Regions from separate parts of the Nocardia sp. NPDC050712 genome, predicted to be linked through region 1. Evidence: riboswitches for the same ligand, from Rfam matches in the RefSeq annotation. Region 1 holds a riboswitch; each other region holds the start of a gene.
The links. A riboswitch is a leader RNA that binds a small molecule or an ion and turns the genes downstream of it on or off. The one in region 1 is predicted to bind cobalamin.
Positions count from the first base shown of each region.

Region 1 (4,168 bases):
CTTCGGCTGCGGCACAGTGGTTTTGCGACCGAAGCGGCGCGCGACCGGCATCGCGCCGCGTGGCCGCGGGTGCTCGAACAACTCGATCGCCGCACCGCGCCGTGAGCGCGCTGACCACAAGCCGGTAACCGCCTCGCGGACCGATCGCGGCGAGTAGGTTCGTGGCGACGAATCGAAACCCCTTGAAAGGACCGTGATGCCAACACGTACCGCACGCACCGCCTGGACCGGCGGGCTGCAGGACGGCTCCGGGCAGGTCGACCTGGCCAGCTCCGGCGCCGGCAAGTTCGACGTGTCGTTCCCGAAGCGTTCGGCCGAGAACGCCGACGGCACGACCAGCCCGGAGGAGCTCATCGCCGCCGCGCATTCGTCCTGCTTCGCGATGGCGCTCTCGGCGCAGATCGCGAATGCGGGCGGGACCCCGGAGAGCTTGGACGTGAGCGCCGATGTCACCCTGGGGCCGGACTCGGCGGGCGGTTTCCGGATCAGCGAGATCAAGCTGACGGTGCGCGGCCGGGTATCGGGCCTGGACGCCGACGGGTTCGCCGCCGCGGCGGCGGCCGCCAAGGCGGGCTGCCCGGTGAGCAAGGCCCTGGCCGGCGTCGACACCGTCACCCTCGACGCCGCGCTCGTGTAATTCGCACTGCCGCTTGGTTCTTCGCGTACCACGGGTACGCGGGGAGCCATGCGTCAGGCGCGGAAGTAGGGGCGGGCGGTGCGGTGGTACATCGCCGGGATCGCGATCAGCACCGCAAGCACGTGGCCGGCCCGGAGTATCGCGATGCCGACGCCGCTGGCCGTGACGTTGTCGAAGAGGTCACCGAAGTCGTTGGCGGACAACACGGCTCGGATCGGCTCCACGAGGAGCGAGGCCAGACCCAGCAGGCCGAGACCGAAGGTCAGGACCAGGCGAGCCCAGCGGTCGCCGTGCGTCATCCGGATGGCCACGGCCAGCACGACGAGGTAGATCACCGCGCGCATGGCCAGACCGGTCGCCAGGCCGCCGAGATCGGCGCCGGACCGTTCCACGATCAACGCCGCCTGCGCGAGCGCCTCGGCCACGCCGGCGAGCAGGGCGGCGACCAGTGCGCCGAAGGCCAGCGTGACCGAGCGCGGCGCCCGTGCGGGCTCCCGGATCGGTGCGAGCGAAAGACTGTGGGGCCATACGGAAAAGGCAGTGCCGGTCATGAGACCGACACTGCCCTCGACGTTCTGGTTCCGGATCACCCCGCGGTAGCGACCGGTTCTCGTACCTCGGTGCTATTGCGAGCGGCGAATTCGGTCAGCGCCGCGAAGCCGAGCCCGAGCGCGGCCCACAGGGTCGCGGTCTGGGCCAGCGAGGCCACCCGGAACTGCCACAGCAGACTCGGCGGGAAGTCCGCCTTCACCTCGTCCACACCCGGCAGGAAGACGTACCCGAGCGTGAGCAGCAGCACGAAGACCGCCACCCCGGCGATCAGCCGGACGGTGCCGAGCTGCGCCGCGAGCAGTTTGTAGACGTAGGTCCCGGCGCCGACAGCGGCCAGGCCGAGCAGCACCGCGGCGACCCAGAGCAGCGTGCGGTCGTTGATCGTCTCCGGGTCGCCCACCGCGGGCGGGTTCGCCGGATATTTGAAGAAGGGCACCGCGACGATCGCGAGCCAGCCACCGGCCGCGAGGGCCAAGGCCAGCCGCGGTCCGGTCAGCGTGCTGTGCCGCCGTGCGACATGGGCGACCGAAGCGAAGATGGCGCCGAGCGCGAGCCCGGCCAGGCCGAGCGCCAGGAATTGGCCGCCCTTCTGCCCGTCCCGGCTGACCAGGGGTTCTTCCTCGTCGCCGTGCGAATGACCGGCCTCGGCGCCCGGCGACTCGGCCGCCGCGGCGGCTTCCTCGATGGCGATGGCGGCGTCGATCTTGGGTTCGCCGACGAAGTAGCCCACCGACGCGGCCAGCAGGCCGGCGATCAAGCCGGCCAGCAGACCACGGATCAGCAGGGTCTTGAGACTTCCGATCAATGGCACGGGAGCCCCAGCAGGTGGCGTCCGTCGTGCATCAGCTCATGCATGAACATCCCGCTGCGCGAGATGGCGCCCTGATCGAAACCGACCAGGTACAGCGTGAGCAGTGCGAGAAGAACGACACCTACCGTGACCAGCACGGTTGCCAGCGAATCGGTTGCCCGGGTGGGGGTATGCGCGATGGCCATGAATTCCTCCTAGGGATACGCGTCCCCGTCGAGTGGTCCGTGCGATGGGTGCCGGTGTCTGGCTTCCCGGCACCTGGGAGCACCCGGTGCATGGATCACAGTGGCGCGACCGCTCCGGCTTCACACCGGATTACCGCATCACCCTCGCGTCTGTCCTTCGAACTGTGACAGGAGCAGGCAGCTGCCGTCAACACGCGTATCCGAGATATGGGAATGCCCGGCGCGCCGCAGCTCGCCGGGCATTTCGTGGCAGCTCAGGAGGCGGCGGCGGGGGAGACCTCGAGCACGACCTCGAACTCCAGCAGCGAGGCGCCGGTCGACACCGGCTTCTTGTCGCCGCTGCCGGCATGCGCGGTGCGGGCCGGGCCGTCGCGCCACGCGGCGAACGACTCCTCCGAATCCCACTGGGTGACCACGAAATACCGGTTGTCCCCGGCGGTCGGGCGCAGCAGCTGGAAGCCCAGGAAACCGGGCGAGCCCTCCACCGCGTGCGCACGCTGGGCGAACCGCTTCTCCAACTCGGGGCCCGCGCCCTCCGGAACCTCGATCGCGTTGATCTTCACTACAGCCATGACCCGAGTCTATGCGGCAGAATCTGGGCGGTGTTGTACGACGAGGGCGGGGCAGGCACGCCGATCCTGCTGCTACATGGCTTGATGGGCAGTGCGCGCACCTGGGGCGATCACCTGGACTGGCTGCGCGGATACGGGCACGTCTACACCTTCGACGCGGCCGGTCACGGCCGGCCGGCACCGGCCGAGCTGACGACCGAGGCCTTCGTCACCGACCTCACCGCCGCCACCGCGAGCGTCGCCGAGCCGATGGTGGTGATCGGGCACTCGATGGGCGCGCTGCACGGCTGGGTGTTCGCCGCCCAGCATCCCGAGCGGGTCCGCGGGCTGGTGGTCGAGGACATCGCGCCGGACTTCAAGGGCCGCACCGCCGCGGGCTGGGCCGCCATGATCGAGGCCTGGCCGCAGCCGTTCCCGGACGCCGACGCGGTCCTGGACTACTTCGGCCCGGTCGCCGGGCGCTACTTCCTGAACTCCTTCGAGCACGGTCCCGACGGCTACCGCCTGCACGGCTCGGTCGCCACCTTCCGCGACATCTCCGAGGAGTGGGGCACCCGCGACTTCTGGACCGAATGGCAGGCGGTGCGCGCACCGACGCTGCTCATCGAGGGCGAATTCACCATCACCCCGCCGGGGCAGATGCGCGAAATGGCGGCCGGCAACCCGAACGCCACCTACGCGCTGATCCCCGATGCCGGGCATCTCGTGCACGACGACCAACCCGAGCTCTACCGCGCCGAGGTAGAGGCGTTCCTGCGGCGCCTGAGCTGACTCAGGCGACCGGGCTGCCCTCGCCGGCCAGCGCGAACAATCCGTCCTCGGTCTGCTCGATCAGCCCGTCGACGAGCAGCGAATCCAGCGCCCGCGCGCGCTGCCCGGGATCCCGCGTCCACGCGAGATCCAGGCGCACCCGCTCCACCGGCCCGGTCGCGGCGCGCAGCACGTCCAGCAGCCGGCCCCGGGCCTGGCGGTCGGTGCCCTCGTATTTCTGCACTCGGCGCACTGTTTCGGAAGCGGGCCGCCCGGCCTCGATCCAGGCGCAGCGCGGCAGCGGGCACACCGCGCACTGCGGATTGCGCGCTGTGCACACTGTCGCACCGAGCTCCATCAGCGCGGCCGAGAATTTCGCGGCCGCGGCGACCTCCACCGGCAGCAGCGCCTCGGTCTCGGGCAGGTCGCGGGTGGCCGGATTCCCGGCCTCGGCCCGCCCGTGCACCGCCCGGGCGACCACCCGGCGAACATTGGTGTCCACCACCGGCACTCGCTGGCCGTAGGCGAAGCAGGCCACCGCCCGGGCGGTATACGCGCCGATACCGGGCAACCCGAGCAGCACGTCCACCTCGGCGGGCACCTCGTCGCCGTGCCGCTCGGCGAGCACCCGCGCGCACTCGTGCAACCGCAGGGCCCGCCG
Region 1 covers NZ_JBFAHT010000003.1:1,343,393-1,347,560, forward strand. The annotation lists gene AB0H76_RS26625 (SRPBCC domain-containing protein) at 1-105, shown strand, start outside; gene AB0H76_RS26630 (OsmC family peroxiredoxin) at 197-637, shown strand; gene AB0H76_RS26635 (hypothetical protein) at 691-1,188, opposite strand; gene AB0H76_RS26640 (CbtA family protein) at 1,224-2,000, opposite strand; gene AB0H76_RS26645 (CbtB-domain containing protein) at 1,991-2,185, opposite strand; cobalamin riboswitch at 2,217-2,379, opposite strand; gene AB0H76_RS26650 (antibiotic biosynthesis monooxygenase) at 2,440-2,757, opposite strand; gene AB0H76_RS26655 (alpha/beta hydrolase) at 2,788-3,528, shown strand; gene AB0H76_RS26660 (A/G-specific adenine glycosylase) at 3,530-4,168, opposite strand, start outside.

Region 2 (4,168 bases), on a different contig from region 1:
TTGGCGGCCCGGCCGAGCAGGATGTCCGCCACCGGCCGGCCCGAGATCAGCGAGGTGCCGAAATCGCCGTGCAGGAACCCGGACATCCAGTCCGCGAAGCGAATCGGCGCGGGCCGGTCCAGGCCGAGCTGGGCGCGCATCGTCGCCAGCTGCTCCGGCGTCGGATCACCGCCGCCGGTGCGGGACAGCAATACCGTGGCCGCGTCCGAATCCAAAGCTTCGAAGAGCGCGAACACCAGCAGCGCGACGGCGGCGAGGATCCCGATCCCGCCGGCGCCGCGCCGGGCGATATATCCGAGCACGGTGTTACCGGGCGGCCAGCCAGGTGGACTGGTAATTGGCCCAGTCGTCGGTGCCGGGCACACCGTTGCGGACCCCGCCCACGTGCTTCTTGGCGGCGTCCGGTCGCTTGGCGAAGCTGTGCAGGATGTAGCCGCCCTCGTTCCAGAGTTCGTCCTGGAGTTGGAAATACAGCTCGCGCCGGCGCTGCGGATCCATGGCCGCGCGCGCCTGGGCGAATTTCTCGTCCCAGCCCGGCCGCCGCCACCCGGTGCCGTTGCTGGGCGCGCCGCTCGTCATGGTCTGGCCGTAGAAGTAGTCGAGACTGTAGTTCCACCAGCCGATATGGCTGAGCGCGGCCTTGCCGCTGACCTGCGAGAAATAGGTGTCCGCGGGCACCGATTCCAGGTTGACGGTGATACCGGCGGCTTTCGCGTGCTCGGCGAACAGGGTCGCGGATTCGAGCATGCCCGGCATGCCGTCCGCGGTCGGCAGGGTCACCGTGAGGTTCTCCCGCCCGGCCGCGCGCAACAGTTCCCGCGCCCGCTGCGGATCGTAGGTGCGCTGCGGCAGCGTGTTGTTGTAGTACGGCGCGCTGTTGCCGTAGACGTCGTTGCCGATCTCGGCGTAGCCGTAGTACACAGCCTCGACCATGGCCTCGCGATTCACGGCCAGGCGCATGGCCTGCCGCACCCGCGGGTCGTCGAACGGCGCGGTGTCCACCCGCATCTGGAACGCGCCCATCAAACCCGCGGGCGGCACCACCACCGTGGTGTCCGGATCGCTCTCCAGCGTGCGCGCCTGCAGGTACGAGATCTCATGCACCACATCGGCTTCGCCGGACAGGAAGGCGTTCACCCGCGCCTCGGTCTCCGCGATCTGGATGATCTCGACCTCGTCGAGGTGCGGCCGACCGTCCCAGTATCGATCGTTGCGCCGCAACAGGGTTCGGTCGCCCGGCGACCAGCTCTGCAACACGAACGGGCCGGTGCCGACCGGCAGGACCGAGCCGTCGATGACGCCGGTGCCGTCCTTGACGATGTAGCAGTACCAGCCCGCCAGCACCGAACCGAAGTCCGCCAGTGGCGTTTTCATCGCCACCACCACGCCGAGATCGCCGTCGGCCCGGGTGCGCGTCATGTCGACCACCGCGAGGTCACCCGAGGACTGCTTGGCCGGATCGAGCATCCGCTCGAAACTCCAGAGCACATCGCGCGCGGTCAGCGGGCTGCCGTCGCTGAACCGCACGCCCGGGCGCAGCGTGATCCGCCACTCGCTGCCATCGGCGTTGGGCTGCAACGATTCCGCCAGGCGATAGCGCAGCGTCAGGTCGTTGTTGTAGGCAACCAGCTTGTCCCACACGTTCTTCGACACCGCGCCGCCCGCCGAACTGCCGGCCCGATGCGGATCGAGCACGTCCGCACTCGCCGACCGGCCGGCGATCGCCGACCGCAACCGGCCGCCGTCGCGCGGCGGCCCCTCGGCGCCCGCCGGGCCGCTCTCGGTGCCACAGCCCGTGAGCACCGCCGTGCCGCCCAGTGCGGCGACGCCGAGCGCGCCCGCGCTGGTGAGCAGGAACTTTCGACGCCCGAAACCGGGTCGTCCCATCATGTAGTTGTTCATAGCCATCCTCGTGGGGTGATCCCGGTACCGCGGGCGCAGGTATCCTGGCTCCCGGATCAACGCTCCCCACCGGCCTTCCAACCTGGGCAGGTCGTGGCCGTAGACGGTGGATCGCTCCTCGGTGACAGTTGCGGGACAGCCCCGGATTCACACCGGTGTTCCCTACGCCGGTTGGAAACCCTACCGGCTGGCGGGCATCCGAGATCCTCGCCATAGTGGAGACATGGCAACCGCAACCTGGAACGGCGTCGTCATCGCGCAGAGCGACAAGACCGAGATCGTGGAAGGCAACCACTACTTCCCGGCCGAATCCGTGCACGCCGCGTACCTGAAGAGCTCCGAGACGCAGACGGTCTGTCCGTGGAAGGGCACCGCCGGCTACTACACGCTGGAGGTGGACGGCGAAACGAACGAGGACGCCGCCTGGTACTACCCCACGCCCAAGGAAGCCGCCGCGCAGATCAAGGATCACGTGGCGTTCTGGCGCGGGGTCGTCGTGACCGACGAGTGAGCCCGGTGCCCGGCCAGTGACTGTGTTGTTCGGGCAAAAGCCCAGCTCATAGCCCTAGGGTGGGCACTATGCGGGCGATTGCGTTCGACGAGTTCGGCGGGCCGGAAGTACTGCGGCCCGTCGAGATCCCGGTGCCCGAGCCCACCGGCGACCAGGTCCGGGTCGCGGTGCGCGCGGCCGCGGTGAACGCCTCGGACTGGAAGACGCGCTCCGGCATCCTGACCTTCGGGGACAACCGGTTTCCGCAGTACCCGGGCTGGGAGGTGGCCGGCACGGTCGACGCGCTCGGCCCCGACGCCCGCGGCTTCGCGGTCGGCGACGAGGTGTTCGGCTGGACGCAGGCCGGTGGCTACGCCGAGTACGCCCTGAGCAGTGCGCTGGCGCGTAAACCGGCGGGGCTGGACTGGGCCGACGCCGTCGCACTGCCGATCGCGGTGAACACCGCCGCGAAGGTGCTGGCCATGCTGCGGGTGCGGGCCGGGGAGACACTGCTGGTCAACGGGGCCTCGGGCGTGGTCGGCTCGATGGCGGTGCAGCTCGCGGTCGCCGCGGGCGTCACCGTGATCGGCACGGCCTGCGAACGCAATCAGGACCTCGTCCGCGCGCTCGGCGCGATACCGACAACCTATGGGGACGGCCTCGCCGATCGGGTCTGGGCCCTGGCCCCGCACGGTGTCGACGCGGTGTTCGACACCGCACAGCACGGCGGCCTGCCCGCGGCGATCGCCCTGCGCGGCGACACCGGCCGGATCATCGCCATCGCCGATTTCGCCGCCGCGCAACTCGGGGTGGTCGCCGCCGCCCTGCACGGCGTCGACGCGGTGTACGACGCCTTCCGCTGTGCCGAATCGGTAGTCGGCTACTCCGGCACCTGGCTGGGCGAGTCCGCCGCCGACTGTCCGCCCGGGCGGCCGCTGGTGGACCTGGCCGGAAAGGTTGCCGAGGATATCCGCAGCGGCAAGTTCCGCTTGGCGGGCCCGGCCCGCACCTTCCGCCTGGAGCACGCGGCGCTGGCGCATCAGGAGATGGAGCATGGTCACGGGACGGGGAAGGTCGTGCTTCTCATCAATCGGCCTTGAGTTTGCTAGTCGATAACTAGCATCGGTGCGATGACCGATAAACAGATGCTGACGAAGAAGGTCGTGGCCCTTGCCGCGGCCACCGCGACGCTCGGCCTGCTCGGTGCATGCAGCAGTGACGACACTGACGACAACAGTTCGAGCACGTCGACCGTCACCACATCGACGAGCACGTCCGCCGCGATGTCCACCGCGTCTTCGGCCCCGATGCCCTCGTCGGTCCAGCCGGGTACGCCCGCCGCGACCCTGGCCGCCACGGCCTGGGAGACGACCTCGGCGACCAACGCCTCAGGCACCGAGGTCCCGCTGACCGACGACAACGTCAAGAACTACGTCGGCTACGCCTACTTCAAGCCGGACGGCACCTTCACCATGGTCAACCTCGACGACTCCCCCAAGATGCGCGGTGACTGGACCGTCTCGCCGGACGGCAAGACCCGCACCATCGTCGTGAAGAACGAAGCCGGACAGGAACAGTCCCGGCGCACGGTCGACATCGTCGCGCTCGACGACAAGGAATTCACCTACCGCGTGTATCCCGATGCCGCCGACAAGGCCGTCTACTACGACATCATCCACACACCCACGACCCACCCGGAGCCGCGGTAGCGCGACGCTAGGCCGGGTCCGCCAGTGCGGGCCCGGCTGCCAGCGGCGGCCGCCCGCCCGCGAGGAC
Region 2 covers NZ_JBFAHT010000001.1:709,585-713,752, reverse strand. The annotation lists gene AB0H76_RS03345 (ABC transporter permease) at 1-302, opposite strand, end outside; gene AB0H76_RS03340 (ABC transporter substrate-binding protein) at 307-1,902, opposite strand; cobalamin riboswitch at 1,919-2,117, opposite strand; gene AB0H76_RS03335 (DUF427 domain-containing protein) at 2,126-2,413, shown strand; gene AB0H76_RS03330 (NADP-dependent oxidoreductase) at 2,482-3,492, shown strand; gene AB0H76_RS03325 (DUF4822 domain-containing protein) at 3,523-4,101, shown strand; gene AB0H76_RS03320 (TetR/AcrR family transcriptional regulator) at 4,109-4,168, opposite strand, start outside.
Region 2: it holds a riboswitch for cobalamin, as region 1 does, so the genes downstream of both, AB0H76_RS03340 (ABC transporter substrate-binding protein) here and AB0H76_RS26645 (CbtB-domain containing protein) in region 1, are expected to answer to the same signal.

Region 3 (4,168 bases), on a different contig from region 1:
GGTGTTTCCCGAGGAAACACCCGGCGGAACGCTCAGCGCAGGGCCTGTGCCGCCGCGACGAGGTTGCGCAGCGACGCCACCACCTCTTCGGTGTGGCGGGTCTTCAGGCCGCAGTCCGGATTCACCCAGAGCCGCTCGGCCGGAACGGCTTTCAGCGCCGCGGCCAGCGACCGCTCGATCTCCTCGGCGCCCGGCACACGCGGCGAGTGGATGTCGTAGACACCCGGGCCGACACCGAGGTCGAAACCGGCGGCGTTGAGGTCGTCGAGCACCTCCATGTGCGAACGCGCGGCCTCGATCGAGGTGACGTCGGCATCCAATTCCGCGATGGCGCCGATGATCTCACCGAACTCCGAGTAGCACAGGTGGGTGTGCACCTGCGTGCCGTCGGCCACGCCGGAGGTCGAGAGCCGGAACGCGTCCACCGCCCACGCCAGGTACGCCGCCTGATCGGCCTTGCGCAGCGGCAGCAGCTCGCGCAGCGCGGGCTCGTCGACCTGGATGACGCCGATCCCGGCCGCCTCCAGATCCACCGTCTCGTCCCGGATCGCCAGCGCGATCTGGCGCGCGGAGTCGGCGCGCGGCTGATCGTCGCGCACGAAGGACCACGCCAGGATGGTCACCGGGCCGGTCAGCATGCCCTTGACCGGCTTGGCAGTCAGCGACTGGGCGTAGGTGCTCCATTCGACCGTCATCGCCGACGGGCGCACCACGTCACCGAACAGGATCGGCGGGCGCACGCAACGGGTGCCGTAGGACTGCACCCAGGCGTTGGCGGTCGCGGCGAAACCGTCGAGCTGCTCGGCGAAGTACTGCACCATGTCGTTACGTTCCGGCTCGCCGTGCACCAGCACGTCCAGACCGATTTCTTCCTGGAGCGCAATGACTTCGGCGATCTCGGCGCGCATCCGGTTGTCGTACTCGGCCTGGTCGATCTGTCCCTTGCGCAGTTCGGCGCGGGCCACCCGGATCCGGCTGGTCTGCGGGAACGAACCGATGGTGGTGGTCGGGAGCAGCGGCAGATTCAGCCGTCGCTGCTGCAGCACCCGGCGCTCGTCGGCCGGGGTCCGGCTGATCGCGTCGGCGTCCAGCTCGGCCAGGCGGGCGCGCACCGACTCGACCCGCAGGCGCGGATCGGCCTTGCGGTCGGCGACGGCTGTGCGCGCGATCTCGAGTGCCTCGGCGACCGCGTCCTCGCCGTCGTGCAGCGCGGTGGCCAGCACCCGGACCTCGGCGATCTTCTCCGCGCCGAAGGCCAGCCAGCTGCGCAGGCGCGGCTCCAGATCCGGTTCGGTGTCCAGGCCGTAGGGCACGTGCAACAGCGAGCAGGAACTCGACACCGCGACCGTCGCGCCACCGGCGCGCAGGTCACGCAGCACCGGCAGGGCCAGGTCGGGATCGACGCGCCACACGTTGTGGCCGTCCACGACGCCGGCCACGATCAGGGTGTCGCTCAGCGCCGCCGCGGCCGCCACGTCGGCGGCGCCACCCGCGGCGAGGTCGATCGCGATGCCGTCGACCCCGGTCTCCGCCAGCGCCGGCAGCACCGCACCGAGGCGGCCGAAGTAGGTGGCGACCAGCAACGCGGGCCGGGACATGGCCGCGGCCAGCCGCCGATAGGCGGTGTAGACCGTGGCCTGCTCGGTGTCGCTCAGATCGGTGACGAGCGCGGGCTCGTCGAGCTGCACCCATTCCGCGCCGGCCGCGGCCAGCTGCCCGAGCAGTTGCTCGTAGAGCGGCAGCAGATCGGGCAGGCGGTCCAGCAGATCGCTGCCGTCGACCGACTTGGCCAGCTTCAGGAAGGTGACCGGGCCGACCAGCACCGGCCGGGCCGGAATCCCCAGCTGCCGCGCCTCTTCCAGCTCGGCGAGCAGCTTTTCCGGATGCAGCGCGAAGGCCGTCGTGGCGGCGAGCTCGGGCACCAGGTAGTGGTAGTTGGTGTCGAACCACTTGGTCATCTCGAGCGGCGCGACGTCGGCGGTGCCGCGCGCGGCGGCGAAGTACCGGTCCAGCTCGTCGTCGATCCCGGCGACCCGCTCGGGCAGCGCGCCCAGCAGTGCCGCGGTGTCGAGCACGTGGTCGTAGTAGGAGAAGGTCCCGACCGGAACCGAATCCAGGCCCGCGTCCCGGGCGGCGGTGAGCGCGACGGTGCGCAGGCCGGCGGCGACCTCGTGCAGCGCGGCGGCGTCCAGGCGTCCGGCCCAGTACGCCTCGACGGCGCGCTTGAGTTCCCGGTGCGGGCCGATGCGCGGCAGTCCGAGGACCGTGGCGGTGAAGATGTTCTGCGGGTTCGGCATTGATGAACTCCATGGTCAGCAGCTGATGGCCGCCGCCCATCACGAGCGCACGCACGAGGAGCCCACACGCACTACCCGTGCCCGGGTCTACTCGGCGCAACGCCCAATCCACGAGGCGACAACCGCCGGATACGGCGTATCCGGCACAACGGGCAGGTCTTCGGACTCGCGTGCGTCGGCCCGATACTCGGGTCGGCCCGGATTCGAATCCCGGGATGCCTACTGACCGTCGCTTCCCAGGCTGTGCCCAGTGCGTTGTTGACGGCTGTCGTTCACGCTCACCGCTGCGGGACAGCCCCGGATTCTCACCGGGTTCCCTCTAACCCGATCGCGTGCGAACACGCTTTCGGGCTTCGACGCCGACGAATGGGTCAGGGGCTCCTTCGACACCACCACGGCGAACCAGCTGCGACGGAGGAATATACCGGATGCCCGGATTCGGCTGCACCGCGCGCCGGTCTCAGCCGATCCGCACGGTCGCCGTTCGCGTCGCGCCGGCCGCGCCGGGACCGAATTGCTGCTGCCAGGCGGGCGGGCCAAGCTCGACGACGAAGGTGAGCCGGCCGTCCGAATCCGCGGACACGTCCGCCGGCGTGCCATCGACCGTCACCGTCGGTGCGCCGGATCCGCGCGGGAGCGGCGGCGTCGTGATCGTGGTCCGGCCGGAGCCGGTGATCGTGAGCCCACCGGAATCGGCCGCGGCGAGGTCGAGGAATTCGACCGCGCGCCGCGGATCGGCCCGCACGGACCAGCCCCAGACCTCGAAAGCCGGCTCGATCGAACGGAAGTCGAAGCGCTCGGGCACCGCGGGCGGGTCGGCGAAGACCTGCTCGAAGCGCCGGGTCGCCTGGCGTATCTGCGCTTCGAACAGCGCGACACCGTGGCAGCCCCACGGCATATCCACCCAGTGATGCGCGATGCCGTGCGCGCTCAGCACCGCGTGCATGCTCGAGCTGGGGGGATGGACGAGCTCGCGCTCCAGCGCACAGCCGATCGACGCTTCGACCGGCGTCTCGCCGTGGGCCGGATCGTAGACGCCGTTGCCGGTGTAGAGCTGGAGATCGACGCCGCGGAGATTTCCGGCCAGATCGGCCGGATTGTGTCCACGCCAGCGGATCTCCTCGGTCGCGCGCGGTCCGTAGATCGCGTCGGGCCGCCCGCCCTGAATGAGCGGCGCTTGGGACAGCACATTCCAGGTGATCGGCAGATTGGTGTCGGGTACGCCGGACAGGCTCGCCGCCGCGACGAACCGATCCGGATGCCGGGCGCTGAGCAGCATCGTCCCGAAACCGCCCATGGATTCGCCCATGATCGCGCGATGCGCGCGGTCCGGGACGGTGCGAAAGTTCGCGTCGACCAGGGGAATGAGCTGCTCGATCACGAACGACTCGTATTTCGGCGAACGGTCCGCGTCGTTGTCGAGCCAGTCGGACCAGAATCCCGCGTCGCCGCGCGGCGCGACGACGATCGACGGGTACGAGGCGGTGTTCGCCTCGCCGTCGTAGGTGGCGCGAAAGGTGGTCTGGTCGTGGCCGGTACCGGCGAGGTAGTAGGTCACCGGCCAGCGTTGCGCGCCGTCCGCGCGATATCCGGCCGGGAAGGTCACCTCCACGGGCACCGGGTCGGCGAACGCGTCCGTCGCCACGGTGAGGCCAAGGGTGCGCTCGGTCAGCCACTGCCGGTCGACGATCGAGACGGCCTGCGGCGGGGGCGGCTGGGCAGCAGCGGGCGCTGCCGCGAGCGCGATGCCCACGCCCGTCGCGGCGCACAGCCGGTGCCACGACCGCGCGAAAGTTGGTGCGGGCATAGGTAACTCCTTCTTCTTGCCCGGCCGGGCGATCAGCGCACGGACCGGATCGGCAGGACCGCGA
Region 3 covers NZ_JBFAHT010000002.1:146,525-150,692, reverse strand. The annotation lists gene metE (5-methyltetrahydropteroyltriglutamate--homocysteine S-methyltransferase) at 33-2,297, opposite strand; cobalamin riboswitch at 2,431-2,656, opposite strand; gene AB0H76_RS11065 (alpha/beta hydrolase-fold protein) at 2,758-4,104, opposite strand; gene AB0H76_RS11060 (MFS transporter) at 4,137-4,168, opposite strand, start outside.
Region 3: it holds a riboswitch for cobalamin, as region 1 does, so the genes downstream of both, metE (5-methyltetrahydropteroyltriglutamate--homocysteine S-methyltransferase) here and AB0H76_RS26645 (CbtB-domain containing protein) in region 1, are expected to answer to the same signal.

Region 4 (4,168 bases), on a different contig from region 1:
GACTCCAGAAACCCGAGCAGATTCGCCCGCAACAGTCGCGACCAGGTGTCGGACAGATCCACCGCCAGGCAGATCGCGGGCAACCACACCTGCCGCCAGGTGCCGTCCAGCGCGGCCTTGCCGAAACCCAGCCCGACCACGAACACCTGAATCAGCAACAGCGCCACCACGAATCCCGGCACCGAGGCGAACACCAGCGCCAGCCACCGGGTGCCTTGATCGGGCCACCGCCGCGGATACCGGGCCGCGAGCACGCCGAGGGCGACCGACAACGCCAGCGCGAGCGCCAGCGACGCGGACGCGAGGGTCAGCGTCGCCGGTAGCCGCTCGGCGAACTCCCCCGCCACCGGCCGCCCCGAGACGAACGACAGCCCGAAATCGCCGCGCACCACACCCCACAGCCAGTGCGCGTACTGCGCGAGCACCGGCCGATCCAGATGCAGGGTTCGTTCGAGCGCGCTGATCTGCTCGGGCGGCGGCTCCGGGACACCCTGCGCGACCAGGATCATTCGCGCCGGGTTGCCCGGAGCCAACGGCATCAGCGCCCAGATCAGCACGCTCGCGCCCAGCAGCGTCAGCAGCGCCTCGACCACCCGGCGCCGGACCGGAACGAGAACTCGCATCGCCGGAGCCGCGTCAGGCACCGGTCCGGCTGGTCAGATGCCGGCGCACGCTCGACACCCGGTAGTCGGCCCACTCCGGACCCGTCACCACGGTGAAGTACTTGAACGTGCCCGCCACCACATAGGCCTGCTCCCGCACCAGGATCTGCTGCGCCCGCTCGAGCAGGGCGTCGCGGCGGGTGGTGTCGAACTCGCCGCGCAGCTGCGCGCCGATCGCGTCGATCTCCGGATTCGCCACACCCTGGGCGTTGGACGAGCCGCCGGTGGTCCAGCGCACCAGATACGGCTGGATCGGGTCGGCGGTGCCGGAGAGCGAACCGCTCAGCGCCACCGAGGATTCCCACCCGGTCGGGTCCTTCTTGACCGCGGCGGAATCCTCGGCATTGTCGATGCGCAGCTCGAAACCGGCGCGCGCCACCTGGTCTTTCATCGCGATCGCGACATCGTTGGTCTCCGGCCCCTGAGCCTGAGTCACGAATCGCACCACCAGTTTCCGGCCGTCCTTGCCGCGGATGCCGTCGCTGCCGGGCACCCAGCCCGCCGCGTCGAGCAGCCGTTTCGCCTCGTTCAGGTCGTAGACCTGGCTGTCGGCGGCGAAGGACATGGTGGGCGGGTACAGGCCGGTGGCCGGGGCGAACTGACCGTTGCCGACGTCGGCGGCGATGCCCTGGTAGTCGATCGCCGCGGTGAACGCCTTGCGCACGGCGGTGTCGGTGAAGATCCCGGCCTTCAGATTCATCTCGACCAGCAGCGATTGCAGCGCCAACTCGGAGGACAGCACGTGCATGTCCTTGTCGCCCTGCAACTCCAGCTTGGCCGCGGTGGACGGGTAGAACGCCATATCGGCTTCGCCGCTGCGCACGCCCGCCAGCCGGGCCTGCTCGTCGGGCACCACGCGGACGGTGATCCGCCGCAGCGGCGGTGGGCCCTCCCAGTGCTTTTCGTACGGGGCGAGCACGAGATTGTCCGGTGTCCACGCGGTGATCGCGTAGGGGCCCGAGTATGCGCCGGCGCCGACGATCTTCGCCGAATCGCCGCCCGCGGCGTCCATCGCGGCGACGTCGTAGATCTGCAAGGAGTTGTCGCGCGCGGCCAGCGCGGCGGGCACCATCGCGTTCGGCGCCGGCGTCGTGATGACGACCTGCTCACCGGCCACCGTCACCGTGGTCGCCGCGTCGAGATAGACCCGGGCCGCAGCGGATTTGGCGATCTGCCTGGTCAGCGCGGCGGCCACGGCGACGGCGTCGACCGGCTTGCCGTTCTGGAAGGTGACGCCCTTGCGCAGGGTGGCCACCCAGCGGGTGTCCCCGTCGCGGGTCACCGACTCCGCCAGCCACGGCGCGACCTCGCCGGTCTCGGTGATCTGCAGCAGATTTTCCGCGACACCCCAGTCGAACAGCCAGTTGGTGCCGGTGCCGATCGGGTCCAGCCCGGCGATCTTGTAGGAGTTGTAGATCGTCAGGGCGCCGTCACCGGACGCGCGCAGCGCCCGCGCCGAAGACGCTGCGCCGCCCTCGTTCTCGTTCGACGCACAACCGGTGAAGACCATGGCGACGGCGAGCAGTCCCGCCACGACCACGGCGACCGGGGAACGGTGATGGCGGCCCGTGCCGGGCGCACCATCGGGTAGCCGCGCGGCGCGGAGCCGGCGGCGAGTTGGCACTCGCATTGTCATCCTCGTGAAGCTCGATCCTGAAAGGGCGCAGGTATCCTGGCTCCCGGATCAACGCTCGCCTTCGGCCTTCCAACCCAGGAAGGTCGTGGCCGTAGATGAAGGTCTGCTCCTCGGTCACAGTTGCGGGACAGCCCCGGATTCGCACCGGTGTTCCCTGCTGAACAAAACCTAGCAGTATGTAGGTCAGCCGCGGTGCAGTGGCGTACCGAGGATCCACTCGTGCCCGAACGGATCTCGCACCCGGCCCTGCCGGATCCCATACGGCTGATCGGCGACCTCGAACACGATCTCCCCGCCGCCCGCGGCCATCCGCTCGGCGAGCCGGTCCGGCTCGTCGACCACCACACTCAGCAACACTGTCGCAACGCTATCGACCGAGTCGGCGTCCTTGACCTGGAACAGCACGCCCCCGGGCAATTCCAGCTCCGCGAACGTCACGCGCCCGTCGGCCTCGTGCAGTTCTCCCACTTCGGCTCCGAACACCTCCCGGTAGTACTCGAGTGCCGCCTTCGCGCCCTCGACAACCAGCTTCGGTGTAACCCTCTCGATGTGCATGCTCTGATCCTCGCCGCTTCCGCCGCCGGTGGCTTGGACGTTTGTCACCTCGAGCGCGTCACAGGACCCCGCGCAGGATCCGGCCCACCAGACCCATCATCTCCGGGCGATCGAAGTCGCCGTGCGCGCAATCGACGTCGAAGATGTCCATGCGCCCGCCGATGTAGGGACGCCAGGCCGCTTCGAGCTCGCCTTTCGCATCGGCGGGCCGATTGCCTTCCACATCGATCGCGGCGGCGAAGAGGGTTGCGTCACCGTCGAAATAGGGTGTGCGGAAACCGTCGAGCAGCTTGCTGTTGTTGACGAGCACGCGTGTCGCGCGCTCGGCCAGACCCTGCACATCGGGGGATTCGAGCTGGTCGCCGAACCGGTCGGCCACCCAGTCCTGGATACCGGCCATCGCGTCGTCCTCGGAGAGATCGGGTTGCGGGCCCGAGGTGACCGGCGGCTTGCTGTCCATGATGCCCAGCAGCCCGATCGGCAGGCCCCGCCCGGCGAGTTCGCTCGCGAGCGCGTGCGCGACGATCCCGCCGTAGGACCAGCCCAGCAGGTAGTACGGCCCCTCGGGCTGGCGTTCGAGGATCTGGGCGACGTAGTCCTGGATCATCTCCGGGAAGGAGTCGGCCAGCCGGCCGCCGTTCAGGCCACGGGACTGGACGGCGATGACCGGCCGATCGGGCAGGTCCTGGCCGAGCCGCTGGTAGAACCAGCCGAGCCCACCGCCCGGGTGCAGGCACCACAGCGGTTGCTGTGTGCCCGAACGCTTCAGCACCAGCACGGGATCGAAATCCATGCCCGCGGCAACCTCGTCGTCGAGCCGTGGCGCGAGTTCGGCGACGGTGGGCGCGTCGAAGATCACCCGGACCGGCACCTCGGCGCCGAGGACGGCCCGGATCCGGCTGGTGAGTCGGGTCGCCAGCAGCGAGTGCCCGCCCAGCGCGAAGAAATCGTCGTCGATGCCGACCCGGCGCACACCCAGGATCTCGCTGAACAACTCCGCCAGGGCCTGTTCCCGGCCGGTGCGCGGGGCTCGATATTCCTTGGCGGACAGCAACTCCGGATCCGGCAGGGCCTTGCGATCGAGCTTGCCGCCGGCGGTCAGCGGCACCGATTCCAGCACCATGACCGTCGCGGGCACCATGAACTCCGGCAACCGCTCGGCCGCCCAGCGCCGCACATCGGCGGCCAGCAGACCCGCCTGCGGATTGTTCGCGCAGCCGCCCAGTACGCCCACCGAGGCGGGCGTGCGGTACACATCGGTCATCGGGCGGTCCGCCACCCGGCCGAGTTCGAGGAAGACCGCTTCCATGCGCCC
Region 4 covers NZ_JBFAHT010000002.1:1,836,117-1,840,284, forward strand. The annotation lists gene AB0H76_RS19525 (ABC transporter permease) at 1-623, opposite strand, end outside; gene AB0H76_RS19530 (ABC transporter substrate-binding protein) at 637-2,292, opposite strand; cobalamin riboswitch at 2,307-2,499, opposite strand; gene AB0H76_RS19535 (VOC family protein) at 2,482-2,853, opposite strand; gene AB0H76_RS19540 (non-ribosomal peptide synthase/polyketide synthase) at 2,912-4,168, opposite strand, start outside.
Region 4: it holds a riboswitch for cobalamin, as region 1 does, so the genes downstream of both, AB0H76_RS19530 (ABC transporter substrate-binding protein) here and AB0H76_RS26645 (CbtB-domain containing protein) in region 1, are expected to answer to the same signal.